One region of the Rhodococcus artemisiae genome, then DNA from elsewhere that is predicted to be linked to it. Evidence: riboswitches for the same ligand, from Rfam matches in the RefSeq annotation. Region 1 holds a riboswitch; each other region holds the start of a gene.

The links. A riboswitch is a leader RNA that binds a small molecule or an ion and turns the genes downstream of it on or off. The one in region 1 is predicted to bind S-adenosylmethionine.
Region 2: another riboswitch for S-adenosylmethionine. It lies ahead of Q7514_RS12240 (ABC transporter substrate-binding protein); the one in region 1 lies ahead of Q7514_RS01730 (hypothetical protein).
Region 3: another riboswitch for S-adenosylmethionine. It lies ahead of metX (homoserine O-acetyltransferase MetX); the one in region 1 lies ahead of Q7514_RS01730 (hypothetical protein).
Region 4: another riboswitch for S-adenosylmethionine. It lies ahead of Q7514_RS12185 (amino acid ABC transporter permease); the one in region 1 lies ahead of Q7514_RS01730 (hypothetical protein).

What each region holds. Positions count from the first base shown of each region.
Region 1 is NZ_JAUTXY010000001.1:349,495-354,002, forward strand. It holds gene Q7514_RS01715 (hypothetical protein) at 1-233, opposite strand, end outside; gene Q7514_RS01720 (TetR/AcrR family transcriptional regulator) at 305-895, opposite strand; gene Q7514_RS01725 (alpha/beta fold hydrolase) at 961-2,013, shown strand; gene Q7514_RS01730 (hypothetical protein) at 2,023-2,415, opposite strand; SAM riboswitch class IV at 2,443-2,555, opposite strand; gene Q7514_RS01735 (formate/nitrite transporter family protein) at 2,701-3,564, shown strand; gene Q7514_RS01740 (nucleoside/nucleotide kinase family protein) at 3,621-4,232, shown strand; gene Q7514_RS01745 (winged helix DNA-binding domain-containing protein) at 4,234-4,508, opposite strand, start outside.
Region 2 is NZ_JAUTXY010000004.1:464,750-469,257, forward strand. It holds gene Q7514_RS12230 (MFS transporter) at 1-520, shown strand, start outside; gene Q7514_RS12235 (NADH:flavin oxidoreductase/NADH oxidase) at 515-1,645, opposite strand; SAM riboswitch class I at 1,781-1,872, shown strand; gene Q7514_RS12240 (ABC transporter substrate-binding protein) at 2,073-3,701, shown strand; gene Q7514_RS12245 (ABC transporter permease) at 3,704-4,508, shown strand, end outside.
Region 3 is NZ_JAUTXY010000003.1:47,625-52,132, reverse strand. It holds gene Q7514_RS07800 (exodeoxyribonuclease III) at 1-420, opposite strand, end outside; gene Q7514_RS07795 (NADP-dependent isocitrate dehydrogenase) at 525-1,748, opposite strand; SAM riboswitch class IV at 2,025-2,139, shown strand; gene metX (homoserine O-acetyltransferase MetX) at 2,251-3,378, shown strand; gene Q7514_RS07785 (DUF3017 domain-containing protein) at 3,391-3,675, opposite strand; gene Q7514_RS07780 (bifunctional methylenetetrahydrofolate dehydrogenase/methenyltetrahydrofolate cyclohydrolase) at 3,688-4,508, opposite strand, start outside.
Region 4 is NZ_JAUTXY010000004.1:452,443-456,950, forward strand. It holds gene Q7514_RS12175 (SDR family NAD(P)-dependent oxidoreductase) at 82-915, shown strand; gene Q7514_RS12180 (HNH endonuclease signature motif containing protein) at 994-2,226, opposite strand; SAM riboswitch class I at 2,447-2,539, shown strand; gene Q7514_RS12185 (amino acid ABC transporter permease) at 2,741-3,712, shown strand; partial or broken gene Q7514_RS12190 (amino acid ABC transporter ATP-binding protein) at 3,709-4,203, shown strand; gene Q7514_RS12195 (FAD-dependent oxidoreductase) at 4,221-4,508, shown strand, end outside.

The DNA of each region.
Region 1 (4,508 bases):
ATGAGCAGCGCTTCCTCGTCGACCTCGCGAACCACAACCTCGCTGTGCCCGGACATCTCCCCGAGCAGTAGAAGCACGTATTCGATATCGGTGCCGGGGTCGTGCGTGGCGATCAATCTGGCCCGGTGACCGCCGCACGTCAGGGCCTCGTCCAATTCCAGGGGCACCCGATCGGAGTCCGAGATGTCGATCCGATCGGCGGTATCGTACGAATATGTCGTCGATGTCCTCATGACATCCTCCGATCTTCGTTCCTTGCCACACCAGCATCGCAGTGAGGTCCGACACGAACTCGGGTAGTTCACTACTCGTTTCCGCCCGTGACGTCCCCGATGGTGCGGTCGATCTCTCGGGTGACGAGATCGACCGCACCATCGGCGTCCATCCCCGCAACCAGCACGGATTGTGTCGCACCGTTGCTGAGTGCCACCAACCTCATGGCCTCGCCGTGCGCCTCGACCTCGGACAGGCCGGCGCGACGAAGAAGTCGCTCGGCCTCGCCGACGGTCCCACGCGACGCCTCGGCAAGGAACGACCTGATCCACGGATCGTTCGTCGCCTTCGCGAGATAGGCATACCAGACCGAGACACCCACACGCGAGGGTGCATCGGTGGGAACAGGCTGGATGAGCAATGCCGCGAGAGCCGATCTCGGATCGCCGGCGGACCCACGTTCGCGATAGTTCTTCTCGGCACCGGAGACCATCTCCTGCGCTCCGGACCGGATCAGATGATGCTTCGATTCGAAGTAGTGCTGGATCCTGCCGATCGAGACGCCGGCCTCGACTGCCACCGCCTGAAAGGTCACCCCGTCGATACCTCGTTCGTGGATCACGGCCCACAGGGCCCACACGAGCTCTCTGCGACGCTCGGCATGGTCGACCAATTTCGGCATGACAGAATTTTACAATATTTCTATACTGCAAACAGTTCGGATCGTCGAAATCGAGGAGAAGACACATGAGTGAGCGCACCGTAGGCACACACGCCCGGCCCGACCATCCACCACCCACCCGCCTTCACCACCGATTGCTCCGTCACCGATGGCTTCGCCGTAGCGGGTTCGTCGCGATTGCAGCGCTTGCCACACTGGGCGCAGTAAGTGTGCAGCAGTTCTTCTTCGGAGCTCCGAAGGTCGGGCACTTCCGCGACGAGGAGGGTCGCCGCACCTACCTCGAGGCGTATGAACAGGCGATGTCCGCACTCCCGTCCCCTACGAAAACCCTCGACGTCGCGACCCGCTTCGGCTCGGTTCGTGTCTACGAGTGGAGTTCACCCGAAACCGAGGACACCGCTCCGGTCGTCCTGGTACCAGGCCGGTCGTCGGGTGTCCCGATGTGGACCGAAAACCTCACCGAGTTCGTGCCACACCGACGCGTCCTCGCCTTCGACTCGCTCGGTGATGCCGGGTTGTCGGTGCAGAGCGTTCCGCTGACCTCCTTCGGTGACCAGGCGACGTGGATCGACGACGCACTCGACGAACTCGCAGCCGAACCCGTCCACATCGTCGGCCATTCGTTCGGCGGCGCGATTGCAGCGACATACGCACGGCGATTCCCCGATCGCGTGCGATCGCTGACGCTCCTCGAACCCGTCTTCACCTTCGCCTATCCGTCCGCTCGCATGATGGCCTGGACGATGGTGTCGAGCCTCCCGCTCCTGCCGAAGACCTGGCGCAACACCGCCCTCGGCAAGGTCGGCGGGGCCGAGTTCGACCCGAACGACGACATGGCACATATGATCGCTGCGGGCTCGGAGCACTATTCGGCAGCACTGCCGACGCCCTCACCCTTCAACGACGACGAGATGGACTCTCTCACCATGCCCACCTATGTCGCCGTCGCGGAACGGGATTCACTCGCAGGCGGCGATACCGCCGCGCAGCGGGCACGAACGCTCCCGCGCGCGACGGTCGACATCTTCCCCGAGACCACCCATTCCCTACCGATGCAGGCGAAAGAGCGTCTGGCGGTGGATCTTCCCTCGTTCTGGATCGAGGCCGAACAGATCTGATCCGAATCGTCACCGCCCGGGCACGTGGGTCAGCGCCGGGACACGCTCCGGCACACACTCGGTCCAGTGATCAGGAGCGGCGAGGGTGAAGGTCGCGGGCACGTGCGGATCGGAACCCGGCAGAATCAGCACCCGCCACTGCGGAACCCAGGTCCCGATCTCCCCACCCGCGTGGGCCACACGGGCGATCGCGGCGGCGTCATGATGCCGGAATACGAGCCGTATTCCGTCCCAGGACAATTCGACGCGAGTATCGTCCAGCACGCACACCAGCGCACCGACACTGAGGTCGGAATCGTCGAAAGCCTTACGGGCGCGGATGAAATGGACGTGGTGACCGTCGCCGAACGAGGAGCACTCGTGGACGTCTGCGTGATCGGTACTGCGGATACGGTCGGTCATCGTCATACCTCCGGGTCGGCCCCGGGCGGGGCGCTCGTGCCCGGGCCGGTCGGCCGCGAGCCGCTTCGTCATCCGAGCCACCCGCGAGCGTGGGGTTGGCGTGCCGTCAAGTCGGAGCTTGGCGACGGCATCTCGTGAAGCACCGCCAATATACATGAGCGAGAGACCTCACAACCCGAGCGACCCTCCTCGGAGGAGAACGCAACGCATCCTTATTGCCCCGAAACGCGCTGGTGACGGGCACTACTGACACTGGTCGGGCACTGTTCGCACCAGGAGGTTGCCGTGTCCTACGTTCCACCCGCCGAGTTGGCCCGCGCGATGGTCGACGCCGGCCAGAGCAAGGTCCTCATGTCCACTCGCGACACCCTGATCAGGGCGTATATGGCCGGTGCCATCCTCACGCTCGGAGCGGCATTCGCGATCACCGTCACGGTGCAGACCGGCAACGCACTCCTCGGAGCGATCCTCTTCCCGGTCGGATTCTGCCTGCTCTACCTGCTGGGTTTCGATCTACTCACCGGAGTGTTCACGATGGTCCCCATCGCCTATCTGGACAAACGTCCGGGGGTGACGATCAGCTCGATGCTCCGGAACTGGGGACTGGTCTTCGTCGGCAACTTCCTCGGCGCCTTCACGGTGGCCGTGCTGATCACATTCATCATCACCTACGGCTACTCGATCCCACCGGACGCGGTCGGTGAGCGTCTCGGCGAGATCGGCGAGGCCCGAACCCTCGGCTATGCAGAGCATGGCGCTGCCGGCATGGCGACCCTGTTCTTCCGTGGAATGCTGTGCAACTGGATGGTGTCCACCGGCGTCGTCGCAGCGATGATGTCGAAGAGTGTGCCGGGCAAGGTTCTCGTCATGTGGATGCCCGTCATGCTGTTCTTCTACATGGGATTCGAGCACTCGGTCGTCAACATGTTCCTGTTCCCGTCCGGTCTGCTGCTCGGCGGAGACTTCACCCTCGGTGACTACCTGATCTGGAACGAGATCCCGACGGTTCTGGGCAATCTGGTCGGCGGTGTCGTGTTCGTGGGTCTCGCCCTCTACGTCACCCACGTGCGGACACAGCCCAAGCGCGCAGTCACGACACCGCTTCCGGATCGTGCCGCAGCGACCGACAAGACACCTGAAACCGTGTGAAGGGACGGTTCGGGGACCTCCGGTTCTTCCGAAAACTCGATGCCTACTCTGATCGGATGCCGTCCTTCACACCGATCTCTCCGGCTGCGCTTGCCGAACTGCTCGCCGAGCGCGCATGTGCACGACCGGACCGCGTCGCCATGGCCATTTCGGCCGCCGATGCCGCGGACCCCATGGATCTGGCGAACCGGGTGGTCGAAGCCCTGCGCACCGCGGGACGTCCCGCGCACGCGGTGTCACTCCACGACTTCGTGCGGCCGGCGTCGCTCCGTCTCGAACACGGGCGTACCGATGAGCAGAGCTACCGGTCGAGTTGGTTCGACTACGACGCCCTGGACCGTGAGGTGGTCTCGTCCCTGAAGAAACGGCAGCGTTTCCTGCCGCGGCTGTGGGACGAGACCACCGATCGTTCGGCTCGTGTCCATCGGATCGATGCCGCCGACGACCACGTTGTGGTCGTCGCGGGCCCGATGCTCCTCGGCCGTACGCTCGAGTTCGATATGACCGTCGAGCTGAGAATGTCCCGGGGTGCGCTCGAGCGACGGACTCTTTCGGATGATCGGTGGACGATCGCGCCATTGCTCGCGCACGACGCCGAGGTCTCTTCCGAGGCCGACATCGTCGTGCGTTTCGAGCATCCCGCTCGGCCCGCGGTGCGCGACGGCTGAGCTACCCACTCGCCAGGGTCTTGGCGAGGGGCGAGGGGAATCTCGGCATCACCCGCACACCGCCGAGCCATTGGTCGAGCCGGGCAGCTTCGTCGGTGAGGAATGTTTCCGCATCCTTCCCTGCATCCTCGAGCATGTGGAGTCGGACGGCGCCGTCGTCGTCCTGCCACCACGTACCGACGATCCTGCCGTCCCACCACGCGGTCGGTCCGGCGTTTCCGCTCGTGTCGAAGAGTTGCTGCTTGTACGGGCCGAGATACCACTCTCGCTCGAACC
Region 2 (4,508 bases), on a different contig from region 1:
GTACCTCATAGAAGGCCTCGGGTATCCCGCGCTGTACGCGGCGGTGGTGATGTCCGCCGGTTCGCTCGCGATGGCTGTTGCTTCCTCCGGAGGCTGGCGGATCGTGGCTCGAGTCGGTCGCGGTGCTGTCGCTGTCGCTGTCCTCGTCGAGCTCGCCGTGATCGGTGGCTACATCGGTGCGGCCCAGCTTGCCGCACCGATTGCGGTGTTCGTGGCACTTGCCGTCGTGTCCGGACTCACGGGTGGAATGGTCGACGCCCCCAATCGGGTGCTCACACTGGAGTCGTCGCCGCCCGGTGGGCACGGTGTCGCCGCCGGTTTCCTGCAGTTGTCGCAGAGGTTGTCGGCGACCGTGACCATCGCGGCCGTGTCAGGGTTGTACCTGTCCGCGCTCTCCACCGACCCGGCGGACTTCGCCGGCGCGGCCACTGCGGGGCTGATCGTGTGCGGGGTGATGATCGCCCTCTCGCTTGTGCTGGCCGTCGCGGACGGGCGGCGTCGAGCAGCGTCGAGCTCATGACTCTGTGACTTCAGTCCAGTCGCCACGCACGCTCTGGTGCTGCCACAGACGCTCGCGAGCCTCGAGTCCCAGGTCCTTCGCGGCGCGCAGCGGCCAGTTCGGATCCCGGAGTGCTGCGCGACCGAGGAAGATCACGTCGGCGCTTCCGTCCTCCAGGATCTGCGCGGCGTGCCGGGAGTCGTCGATCAGACCGACTGCACCGACTGCGAGGTCGGTGCCGCTGCGAACCTCGCGTGCCAGCGGGACCTGATAACCGGATTCGAGCGGAATTGCTGCGGGTAGCAGGCCACCGCTGGACACGTCGATCAGGTCGACGCCGCGTGGGGCGAGAAGATCGGAGATTGCGACGATGTCGTCCGGCGTGAGACCCCCGTCGAGCCAATCTGTCGCCGAGAACCGGACCGACAGCGGCTTGTGCTGCGGCCACTGCCTTCGCACGGCGTCGACGATCTCGACGAGTAGGCGGGCCCGTCCCTCGAAAGAACCTCCGTAGGAGTCGGTGCGGGTGTTGCCCAAGGGCGACAGGAAGGAGTGGATGAGGAAGCCGTGCGCGGCCTGGAGTTCGAGCAGATCGAATCCGGCGCGGTCGGCCCGGTGGGCGGAGTCACCGAATGCGCCGACGATGTCACCGATCTCCCCGGACGTCAGTTCGTGCGGCTCCGCGAGTCCTGGGAACGCCGACGAATCGGGTCCGACGCCGGCCCAGCCGCCCTCGGACGGAGGGATGCTGCCCTGCTCGGCGTCCCAGGGGCGGTGGATCGACGCTTTGCGTCCCGCGTGAGTGAGTTGGATGCCGGCGCGGGTGCCGCGTTCGTGAACGAACTCGACGATGCGAGACCACGCGCGAGTGTGTTCCTCGTTCCACAGCCCGGTGTCCTGCGGACTGATGCGCCCGTCCGGTGTGACGGCGGTGGCCTCGGCGACCACCGCACCGAACCCGCCCGCTGCGCGCGCACCGAGGTGCGCGAGGTGCCAGTCGCCGGGCACTCCCTCGACTGCGGAGTACTGGCACATCGGCGACAGCCAGATGCGGTTACCGAAGGTCACCTCGCGCAGTGTGAGGGGTTCGAACAGGATCTGGGCCGAGGTGGCGGTGTCGAGTGTGGGCTCGGTTCGAACGGTCATGAAACGGCCTCGCGGGGTAGGGAAGCATAGTCGCGGATTCGGTGACGATAGTGGCCCCCGGCGTAGCACGAAATAATTCGAATCGTGGTGAGGCGAACGGTTCGCTGCGGCCGAAGAAATGACTAGCGTCGGTGACGACCATCCAGAGCGACCGAGAGACCTGGCTCGACGACGTCGCAGCAACCCCCTGCATCGGGTGAGGGTGCTACCGCCGGGAACGATGGAGGACTGTTCATGACACACGAAGATGTCGTGGTGACGTGGTCGTGCCTGCATATCGACCTGTGCCGGCACAGTGCCGACATCTGTTGACGGTCGACCCGTCCAACCCTCATCCGGCGACATCGCTCCGGTTCGATGTCGCCGCTGTCATGTGGTGATCGCTGCCTCGCAGAGATCGCTGTTGTGTAGAGACAACGGAGTTCAGGTGTCCTTCTCGTTCATTCATGCATCCCGTCGTGTGATTCCGGCAGTGGGTGTCGCTGCGACGCTGGTCGTCGGGTTGTCCGCGTGCGGATCAGAGTCGGCCGCCACGCAGGGTGGTGGTACCCCGCAGGCCGGGGGCACGCTCAGGTACGGCCTGTCGCAGGCCCCCACGTGCGCCGATCCCGCGCAGGCAGGCAGCAACCAGACCATCTATGTCGCTCGTCAGGTTGTCGACTCGCTCACAGATCAAGACCCCGAGACCGGCGAGATCACGCCGTGGCTCGCCGAGAGCTGGGATGTGAACGAGGACGCCACACAATTCACCTTCCACTTGAAGGACGGGGTGACCTTCAGCGATGGAACACCTTTCACCGCAGAATCGGTGCAGAGCAACTTCGATTCCATCGTGGCCACTCTCGGCGGTGTCAAGGCTCCGCAGGCCACCGGGTACCTCACCGGTTACACCGGTACCACCGTGATCGACGAGCACACGGCCAGGGTCGATTTCTCGGCGCCCAACGCGCCGTTCCTCCAGGCCACCTCGACTCATCAACTAGGGTTCCTCTCCGCCGAGGACGTCGCGAAGAGCGCTGAGGAACGGTGCGCAGGCGAGCTGTCCGGCACAGGACCTTTCACGTATGAGGACTACCAGCAGGACAGGTCGGCAACGCTCGTCAAGCGCGCCGGATATGCCTGGGGATCGGACGTCTTCGCGCACGACGGTGAGGCCTACCTCGACCGGATCGAATTCACCATCGTTCCCGAATCCGGTGTTCGCACAGGTTCTCTTGCGTCCGATCAGCTCGACGCGGTCTCCGATGCCCTTCCGCAGGATGCTCCGCAGATCGAAGGTGTCGGTGGCCGCATTCTGACGACGCCGAATCCTGGCCTCCCGTTCGGTTTCCAGCCCAACGTGAGCCGCGGCGTACTCTCCGATCCCGCCGTCCGTAGTGCACTGATCCCTGCGATCAACCGGACCGAACTCGTCGACACGGTTCTCGGCCCCGACTTCGAGCCCGCGACGAGTGCCCTCGCCTCAGTGACACCGGGGTACGTCGCGCTGGACGAGGTCACCTACGACCCCGATGCGGCGGCGAAGATCCTCGACGACGCCGGATGGGTTCCGGGCGAGGATGGTATCCGCGTCAAGGAGGGGGAGAGGTTGAGCTTCTCGGTGCTGTTCAGTTCGGTGTTCGCCGGGAACCAGGCGATTCTCGAACTCGTCCAGCAGCAACTGCGGGAGGTGGGTGTCGACCTGCAACTCGATCTGGTGTCTACGCCCGAGACCACCGCCCGCCAGAACACCGGAGACTACGACACGACGTACTACAACAGCACACGCGCCGATGGCGACATTCTGCGCACAGCGTTCGGCACCGAGGGCCGGAACCTCAATCAGCGCGGTCCGATCCCGGAACTCGACGACGTTCTCACCGTACAGCTCACCACGACCGACCCGGCGGCACGTAACGGCTACATCGAGGAGGCTCAGCAACTCGTGATCGACAACGCCCTGTTCATTCCGACGGTCGAGTTGTCGCAGGCGATCGGTGCCGGACCGAAGGTGCAAGACTTGAAGTTCGAAGCGTCGGCACGCCTGCAGTTCTTCGACACCTGGCTCAGCGAGTAGTCATGGTGGGCTACCTCGCTTCCCGCTTCCTCCAGGCCGTCGGCGTGCTGTGGGCTGCATTCACCGTTTCGTTCGGCGTGCTCTTCCTTCTGCCGTCCGATCCGGTGAGCATGGTGGCCGGTTCCGACAACGGAACACCGGTCGACGCTGCCGCAATCGAGCAGCTGCAGGCTCGTTACGGCCTGGATCAGCCGGTGTGGGTTCAGTACTGGAATGCGCTGAGCAGTGCGGTCCGGGGTGATTTCGGAATCTCGATCTCCACCGGCAGACCGGTGACGGAGGCTATCGCCGACGCGTTGCCGAGCACCCTTGCCCTCGCGTCGTTCGCACTGGTACTGGCGGTGACATTCGGTACCGTCGTTGCCTTCCTCGCCACCTACACGCGTGTCGGCTGGTTGCGGAACGTCTTGTTCTCGCTGCCTCCATTGGGTGTCGCTGTGCCCACCTTCTGGGTGGGACTTATTCTGCTCCAGTTGTTCTCGTTCCGTGCGAAGCTGTTCCCGGCGTTCGGTGAAGGTGGCATCGAGCACCTGCTGCTTCCTGCGATCACACTTGCGCTGCCCACCGGTGCAGTCATCGCACAGGTGCTTGCGGTGAGCCTGCAGACCACGGCGCGTCAGCCGTACATCGAGGCTGCCAGAGCGAAGGGGGCATCGAGGTGGCGCGTCCAGACGCGACACGCTCTGCGGCTGTCCAGCATCCCGGCCTTCACGATCGCCGGCGTGATCGTCGGCAATCTGATCGCAGGGTCGGTTGTCGTGGAGACGGTGTTCTCCCGTGCGGGCCTCGGGCGCCTGACCCAGATGT
Region 3 (4,508 bases), on a different contig from region 1:
GCGCTCCCCCAGGTACGCGGCGAAGCCCTTCATGAAGCGCTCCTTGTCGTCCTGCTTCGGAGTATCTGCTTCACCGGTGGGCAGGTACAGGCTGCCGATCGTCACGTCCCCGAAATCCGCCTCGATGTAGCGGCCCGAGTCGGCGAACTCGTCGACGTCGAAACCCACACGCACGGCGTCCGCCGGTATGCGCGACAGGATCGCAACGCCCGCGCGTCCCTTTGCGGACGCCTCGGCTCCCCCGACATGCCAACCGGCGTCGAGCGCCGGCGCGATCGCGGTGTGGAACTGTTTCTCGCTCGCGCGTACTTCCTGGAGACAGACGATGTCCGCGGAGGATGATTCGAGCCACGCGAGCAGGCCCTTGCCGGCCGCTGCGCGCACGCCGTTGACGTTCACGGTGGTGATGGTGAGGGACACGTCGGACACCGTATCCGACGCCTCCGACGGACGGGACACACGGGACGCCCCTGATAGGGCGGCCCGTGTCGTGCTTGCACACCGACCATCCAAGCAACCGGGTCCTACTGCGAGGCGCGCGCCTTCTGCAGGTTCTCGTCGAGTGCACCGAGGAACTCCTCGGTGGTCAGCCACGACTGTTCGGGGCCGACGAGCAGCGCGAGGTCCTTGGTCATGCTGCCCGCCTCGACTGTCTTGATGACAACGTCTTCGAGCGCCTGCGCGAACTCGATGACGTCGGGGGTGCTGTCGAGTTTTCCGCGGTGTTCGAGACCGCGGGTCCAGGCGAAGATCGACGCGATCGGGTTGGTCGACGTCGGCTTACCCTGCTGATGCTGCCGGTAGTGCCGGGTGACGGTGCCGTGTGCGGCCTCTGCCTCGACGGTCTTGCCGTCCGGGGTCATCAGCACGGAGGTCATGAGGCCGAGCGAGCCGTAACCCTGCGCGACGGTGTCGGACTGGACGTCACCGTCGTAGTTCTTGCAGGCCCAGACATAGCCGCCTTCCCACTTGAGGGACGATGCCACCATGTCGTCGATGAGGCGGTGCTCGTAGGTGAGTCCTGCAGCGTCGAACTCCGCCTTGAACTCTTCCTCGTAGATCCGCTGGAACTCGTCCTTGAACATGCCGTCGTAGGCCTTGAGGATCGTGTTCTTGGTCGACAGGTAGACCGGGTAATTGCGCTGCAGACCGTAGGACAGTGAGGCGCGCGCGAAGTCCTGGATGGACTTCTTGTAGTTGTACATCCCCATGACGACGCCGCCGTCCTCGGGAATCCTGCATACCTCGTGTTCGATCGGCTCGGAGCCGTCGTCCGGTGTGTAGGTGATGGTGACGGTGCCGGCTCCGGGCACCTTGAAGTCGGTCGCGCGGTACTGGTCGCCGAATGCGTGACGACCGACGATGACCGGCTTGGTCCAGCCCGGAACCAGCCTCGGCACGTTGGAGATGATGATGGGCGCGCGGAAGATGGTGCCGCCGAGAATGTTACGGATGGTTCCGTTGGGCGAACGCCACATCTTCTTCAAGCCGAATTCCTCGACGCGCGCCTCGTCTGGAGTGATGGTCGCGCACTTGACGCCGACGCCGTACTTCTTGATCGCGTGTGCGGAGTCGATGGTGACCTGGTCGTCGGTCGCGTCGCGATTCTCGATGCCGAGGTCGTAGTACTCGAGATCCACATCCAGGTAGGGATGGATGAGCTTGTCTTTGATGAACTGCCAGATGATGCGTGTCATCTCGTCGCCGTCGAGTTCGACGACCTTACCCTCAACCTTGATCTTGGACATACGCGGTTCGTGTCCTCCTTGGACGGCAGTCGAGTCCCCGATCGGCCGCACTTCAGGAATACGGCCGGCTTCAGCTCAGGTATCCGAGCGTGGCTCTGCACGCGTCCGGTACGGAGCCAAACAGAACAAGCGTACTGCTATTCGATCCGCACACAACCCTGGTCAGACCGTCACGAACACTACTGACCGGTAACTTTCACCCTGTCCGACACCTGCCGGAGTGAGGTCGAGAGCCGCCTATCGGACCGTGGAACCCAGCCGTTAGACTTCCGACGAGGTCATGAGTGCCAGCGCGAAGCCCCGGCTTGCTGGTCGGCAACCCTCCGGCCAGGGTGGGGTGCTCCGGGTGAGGACACGGTCGTCGGCGCACCGCAGACGACAAGCCGGCTCCTGGGAGGTTCGAAATGCTGATGAACTGTCGATACCGGCTCCCCTTCCAGCCCTCCGACATGGCAAGTAGGACACGGATGACCATCACCACCGGCCTCGAGGCGGTCGCATCTTGACAGCAGGTACCAACCGTCGGCGGATCGAACTCCCCGCGGAAGACGGACAGCTCGACACCGTCGACATCGGCAACATCACCCTCGAGAGCGGCGACATCCTTCCCGACGTCACCGTTGCTCTGCAGCGGTGGGGCGCGCTGTCGCCCACCCGCGACAACGTCGTACTCGTCGAGCACGCCCTGACCGGCGACTCACACATCACCGGACCCGCCGGACCGGATCACCCGTCCCCCGGCTGGTGGTCCGGCATGGTCGGCCCCGGCGCCCCGATCGACACCGACCGGTGGTGCGTGGTGGCCACGAACGTCCTCGGCGGATGCCAAGGCACCACCGGACCGGGCAGCACCGCGCCCGACGGAAAGCCGTGGGGCTCGCGATTCCCCCGGATCACCATCCGCGATCAGATCACCGCGGAAGCCGCCCTTCTCGATACTCTCGGCATCGACACGTTGGCCGCGGTGACGGGCGGATCGATGGGCGGCATGCGTTCACTCGAATGGATCGTCACCCACCCGAACCGGGTGCGGGCGGCACTGGTCCTCGCAGTGGGTGCCCGTGCAACCGCCGACCAGATCGGTGTCCAGAGCACCCAGATCGCTGCCATCACGGCGGACCCGGACTGGCAGGGCGGCGACTACTACGAGAGTGGCCGCCGACCGGAGGCGGGGCTGGGAATCGCCCGCCGCATGGCCCACCTGTCGTATCGCAGCGAGGAAGAACTCGACTCGCGGTTCGCGAATCTTCCTCAAGGCGACGAGGATCCGTGGCGCGATGGGCGCTACGCGGTACAGAGCTATCTCGACCACCAGGCGTCGAAGCTCGTCAACCGATTCGATCCCGGGACCTATGTGGTGCTCAGCGACGCGATGAACCGGCACGATGTGGGCCGCGGTCGCGGTGGCCTCGAAGCCGCGTTGGGGAGCACGCGTGTGCCGACGATCGTCGCGGGTGTCGATTCCGATCGGCTCTACCCGATCCGATTGCAGCAGGAGATCGCAGACGGTCTGCCCCACTGCGACCGGCTGCGCGTCCTCGAGTCACGCGACGGACACGACGGCTTCCTCACCGAGGCCGATGCGGTCGCGAAGCTGCTCGTCGAACTGATGGAGCTGGCGGACTCCTGAGAGCCGTGTGCTCTATCCGGTGCCGAGCGGATCGATCGAGACTGCCAGTGTCACGATCGCTCCGCCCATCGCGAGCATCGCGGCCACGTCGAAACGTTTGCTTCGCACCGCGAGCACTCCCACTTGATCCGAGTCGAGAGCCCACCTGAGGATTCCCGCAAGGATCATCGCACCGCCGAACACGAACGCGCCCCGGCGCCAGCGATCGGCCAGCACGAGGACCACCGCTGCGGCGATCACCAGGGTGACCGCCAGCAGCGGCAGGTTCAGTCGTGTGAGTCGCGCCGAACTGTCCATCCTGCGGGTCGCTCAGAGACCGGCGTCGTGCTCGGCGCGCTCGACGACGTTCGTCAGCAGGAACGCGCGGGTGAGCGGTCCGACACCGCCGGGATTCGGGGAGATGAACCCTGCGACGTCGCGGACGTCGTCGGCGACGTCGCCGCGCAGGCCGTCCGCAGTGCGCGAGACGCCCACGTCGAGTACCGCTGCACCGGGCTTGACCATGTCGGCGGTGATGAGTGCGGGCACGCCTGCGGCGGCGACGATGATGTCGGCGCGCTTCACCTCGGCGGCGAGGTCCTTGGTACCGGTGTGGCACAGCGTCACGGTCGCGTTCTCGCTGCGGCGGGTCAGCAGCAGCCCGATCGGACGGCCGACGGTCACGCCGCGGCCGATGACCACCACGTGGGCGCCGTTGATCGGCACCTCGTAGCGACGCAGCAGGTGGACGATGCCGCGCGGGGTGCACGGCAACGCCGCTTCCTTGCCGAGCACCAGGCGTCCGAGGTTGACGGGATGCAGTCCGTCGGCGTCCTTGGCCGGGTCGATGCGCTCGAGGGCGGCGTTCTCGTCGAGGTGCTTCGGCAACGGCAACTGCACGATGTAGCCCGTGCATGCGGGGTCGGCGTTGAGTTCGTCGATCGCCGCTTCGAGCTGCTCCTGAGTGATATCGGCGGGCAGATCCTTGCGGATCGAGGTGATGCCGACCTTGGCGCAGTCGTTGTGCTTACCGCGCACATACGCTGCAGATCCGGGGTCGTCGCCCACCAGGATCGTGCCGAGGCCGGGCGTGATGCCCTTGTCCTTCAGCGCTGCCACACGGACCACCAGGTCCTCGAAGATTTCGTCGC
Region 4 (4,508 bases), on a different contig from region 1:
AAAGACTGTTGTGCCGGACCTTCAGAAATGTCATTCTTGTACATAAGAACTGCATTTCCGGATTGGACGCAAGGGGACCCGATGGCTTCGACCGATGGCGAATTCGCGAGGCGTTACGGATCGTGGGGACTGGTGGTCGGGGCGTCGGAAGGTGTCGGAGAGGCATTCGCTCACGCCCTCGCCGAACGCGGAGTCGATGTCGTCCTGCTCTCGCGACGTAAGCGGAACCTCGACGTTCTCGCCGAGACTATCCGCGAGCGCCACGGAGTGAAGACCAAGGTGCTCGCGGTCGACCTCTCCGAATCCGACGCGGTCGCGCACATCGTCGAGGGGACGGCCGGGCTCGAGATCGGAATCGTGCTGTACGGCGCCGGAGCTGATTCCTCACCCGCCCCGTTCCTCTCACGTTCCGTCGAGTCCGCACTCGCGATGGTTCAGCGCAATTGCGTCACCTCTATGGCGTTGGCGCATCACTTCGGAGCGGCCATGGTCGAGCGAGGCAGGGGTGGCATCATCCTCGTGACGTCCGGATCAGGTCTGCGTGGCTGTTCGAACATGGCGGCCTACTCCGCATCGAAGGCTTTCGACCTCGTGATGGGTGAGAGCCTATGGGCCGAATTCAATCCTGAAGGTGTGGACGTGTTGTCGCTGGTGCTCAGCCGAACGGATACCCCGGCATTGCGTCGGCTGATGCTCGAAATGGGGCAGATCGAGAGCCTCGACACGCCGGTTCCAGGCGCGACGAGCCCCGAGGACACCGTGGCGCGCGCTCTCGAGAATCTCGACAAAGGGCCGACGTGTCTTGTGGGGGAGCAGCTGCAGCAGTCGGAGCAGTATTTCTCGACGCTGACGCGGAACGAAGCCGTTCGTGTGATGGCCGAGGCCACGCGCTCACTCAACACCGCCGCCAAGTAGGCGGACGCACACAGCCACCGGCCCCAGGGCGCGGGTGCGCACTGGTGACGGTGGCTGTCTTTGTGTTCTGTTGTGTAGCTAGACGACCAGATCCGGCCTGTTCCCCGGAATCGGCTTCCGGAACAGATCCACACTCGCAGGTGGAACGAACTGCGGCCGACGCGCTTCGGTCATCTCGACTTCCCACTCGGTGTGGTGCATCAACCGGTGGTGATGTCCGCAGAGCATCACCAGGTTGTCGAGGTCGGTATCACCGCCGTCGACCCAGTGGTGAATGTGGTGGGCATCCGCCCAGGCCGGCGGGGTACTGCACCCTGGGAAGGCGCATCCGCCGTCGCGGACAGTCAACGCTCGCCGTTGCGCCGTCGTCGCGGAACGGTGCGTCCGCCCGTGCGCCAGCGGGACGCCGTGTTCGTCGAGCAGGAGCCGGGTGACCTGGCAGTCGCACGCGAGCATCCGTGCGGTGTCGATCGACAGTGGTCCGGCCCAGGGTTCGGTCGCGTATCCCTGTTCCGGGGAGTGCGCGAAGAGTTCTCTCACGGCGGTGTTCTTCGTCAGATCCGTGATCGACGCGGTGACCGTCACGTGCGGTTTCACACCGCCTTCGACGGGCACGAGACCGGCGGCTTCGATGCACTGCAGAAGTTGCTCGAAGGCGTCGGCGGTGCGCCGCGAGGCCGGCCGGTCGTCTTTGATGCCGTTCGTTTCGGGTCTCGGTGCCGACAGCGGTGAGAGCAGATGCCGCAGGCGTGCGCCGGTGACGGCGTCGAATTCTCCTTTGATCGCCACTCGCCCGTGCAGAGTGGTGGAGACGAACAGTTCGTTGCGGGTGGTGTCTTCACCGGGTGGTGGTCCGTCGTCGGTGCCGTAGAGGTGCTCGAGTCGGCGGATCAGGGCTCGGACGGTGGTTTTGGTGGCGACCTTCTCGCTGGCGTGGTCGATGAGGATGGTGCGGGCTTTCTCGAAGTCGCAGGGGTTCATGGTGCGGGGGTAGTGCTGGCAGAAGTAGGCGATCTGGCGGGCTTTGTCCGCAGCCACCAGCCCGGAGCTGTATGCCTCACGTACTTCCGGTTCCAGTCGCAGTAGACGAGCCAGGGATTCGATGCGGTGGCATTCGCCGAGTTCGAGGTTCGTTGCGGCGGCGAGCCAGTGTGCGGGGCTGCGGTAGCCGTGGTCTTCGACGGTGTCGCGTTCGTACATCGCGATCATCAGATCCACTCGTTGCACCTGCATGGTGTGGATTTCGGCGGACACGGCGAGTGTCTCGGCCATGAGTTGCTTGTTGTCGAGTTTCCAGAGTTCCCCACCCATGATCAGATTCTATCGAACTAGCATTCGATTTGCAAGACTCACTCGAACATACAATCGATATTGGCGGTGGTGGTCTCGGTTCCAGCTCGGCGGCGCGGTGGAGTCCTCCGGCCAGCGGAGAATTCAGATCAGAGTGATTCTAATTGTGTACCAACATAATTCAGTCGACTTCAACAGGCTCAACTATTGACCACATGTCCGAATGGCCTTACAGTTCGAGGCGCCATCCAGAGCGACCGAGAGACCTGGCTCAATGACGTCGCAGCAACCCCCCGCTTTCGGGTGCGGGTGCTACCGCCGGGACCGATGGAGGTCGGAGATGACTAGCAGTATCGAACGCGCTTCGTGGCGCCGCAGGCACATCGATCTGTGCCGCGGCGCATCATCACGCTGTTGCTGAACGACACCGACAACGCTGTTGCGAAGTGCCGCCACCGAAACCGGTTGCGGAATACCGTCTCCTTGTCTCCCGTGAAAGGCATGTTTCGATGTCTCCTGTTCGCAGGAGGTCGGCGTGAGCGCGCCGACCGATATCCGTACCACCGACTCGGCCCCGGAACGCATAGACGACGCAGACTTGTCGGTGGCCCGCACCCGGCACCCATGGAGATGGGTGACCAGCGCCGCGGTTCTGATCGTCGTTGCACAGTTCATTCACGGTCTCGCGACCAACCCCGGCTGGGACTGGCCGACCTTCGCTCAGTACTTCACCGCGGGGTCGGTCCTCTCGGCCCTGTGGATGACGATCAAGCTCACCCTGTGGGGGACCGTCGTCGGATTCGCGCTCGGTGTGCTCCTGGCGGCCAGCAGATTGTCGAACAATCCAGTACTGCAGGTCATTTCGTGGACCTACATCTGGGCGTTCCGGTCCATCCCACTGATCGTCCAGCTGCTCTTCTGGTTCAACATCGCGTACCTCTACCAAACCCTGTCTGTCGGAATCCCGTTCGGACCCGGATTCTTCGAATTCCAGGTCTCGGGAGTGATCTCGGGTTTCACAGCCGCCGTGATAGGCCTTGCACTCCACCAGGCTGCGTACTCGGCGGAGATCATTCGTGCCGGCATCATCTCCGTCGACCACGGGCAGATCGAAGCGGCCAACGCACTCGGCATCCCGCGGCTGCGCCAGTTCTTCCGGATCGTGCTGCCGCAAGCGATGCGCTCGATCCTGCCGAACGCAGCCAACGAGGTCATCAGCCTGTTCAAGGGCACATCGATCGTGTCGACGATGGCGATCGCCGAGCTGTTCTACCAGGTACAGGTTATTTTCGGCCGCAACGGCAGGGTCGTGCCGCTGCTCATGGTCGCGACCGTCTGGTACATCGTCCTCACCACGGTGCTGTCCATCGTGCAGTACTACATCGAGCGGCACTACGCGCGCGGCTCGGCCCGCGCCTTGCCTCTCACCCCGTGGCAGAAAGCGGTCGCACAGTACCGCGAGATCCGAGACACCGGTGTCGGTGCACCCCGAGGAGCAACCCGATGACCGCCACCGAACAGCAGAGCGAATACGCCGTCGACGTGCGAGGCGTCCATAAATCCTTCGGGTCGCTCGAGGTGCTCGCGGGCGTGGATCTGCAGGTCCGCAAGGGTGAGGTGATGGTGATCCTCGGCCCGTCAGGGTCCGGGAAGTCCACGCTGCTGCGCACCCTCAATCACCTCGAGAAGGTCGACCGCGGCACCATCCGCATCGACGGGGAGCTCGTCGGCTACCGCCGTCGCGGCGACAAGTTGCATGAACTGCGCACCCGCGACGTCCTCCGGCAACGGTCCCGGATCGGGTTCGTATTCCAGAACTTCAATCTCTTTCCCCACCTCACCGCACTCGAGAATGTCATCGAAGCACCGCTCTCCGCGCAGAAACGCAGACGCGCCGTGGTCGAAGCCGAAGCCCGCGAACTGCTCGAACGCGTCGGTGTGGGAGACAAGATCCACGACTACCCCAGGCAGTTGTCCGGCGGCCAACAGCAACGCGTGCGCTCGGGGCCGTCGGGATCGATCACGAGCTCCTCGATCCGTCCGACGCCGGAAAACGCTGGCCCGGTGTCCGATTCGATACCGCGGTCGTGCATCACCGCAATGCAGGACGACTCCACGCCGACCGATCCGTCGTCGCATTGCAGCACGCCGCAGCCCTCGCCGGCGCCGACGTCCGCTTCGGTGTCGCAGTGCGCGGACTGCGTCCCGTCCCCGACGGAATCGAAGTCGTCACCGACCGCGACGTGGTGCGCGCCAAGTTCGCACCCGCAGTCGGCGAACTCGTTGCAGGACCGGCCGACGGC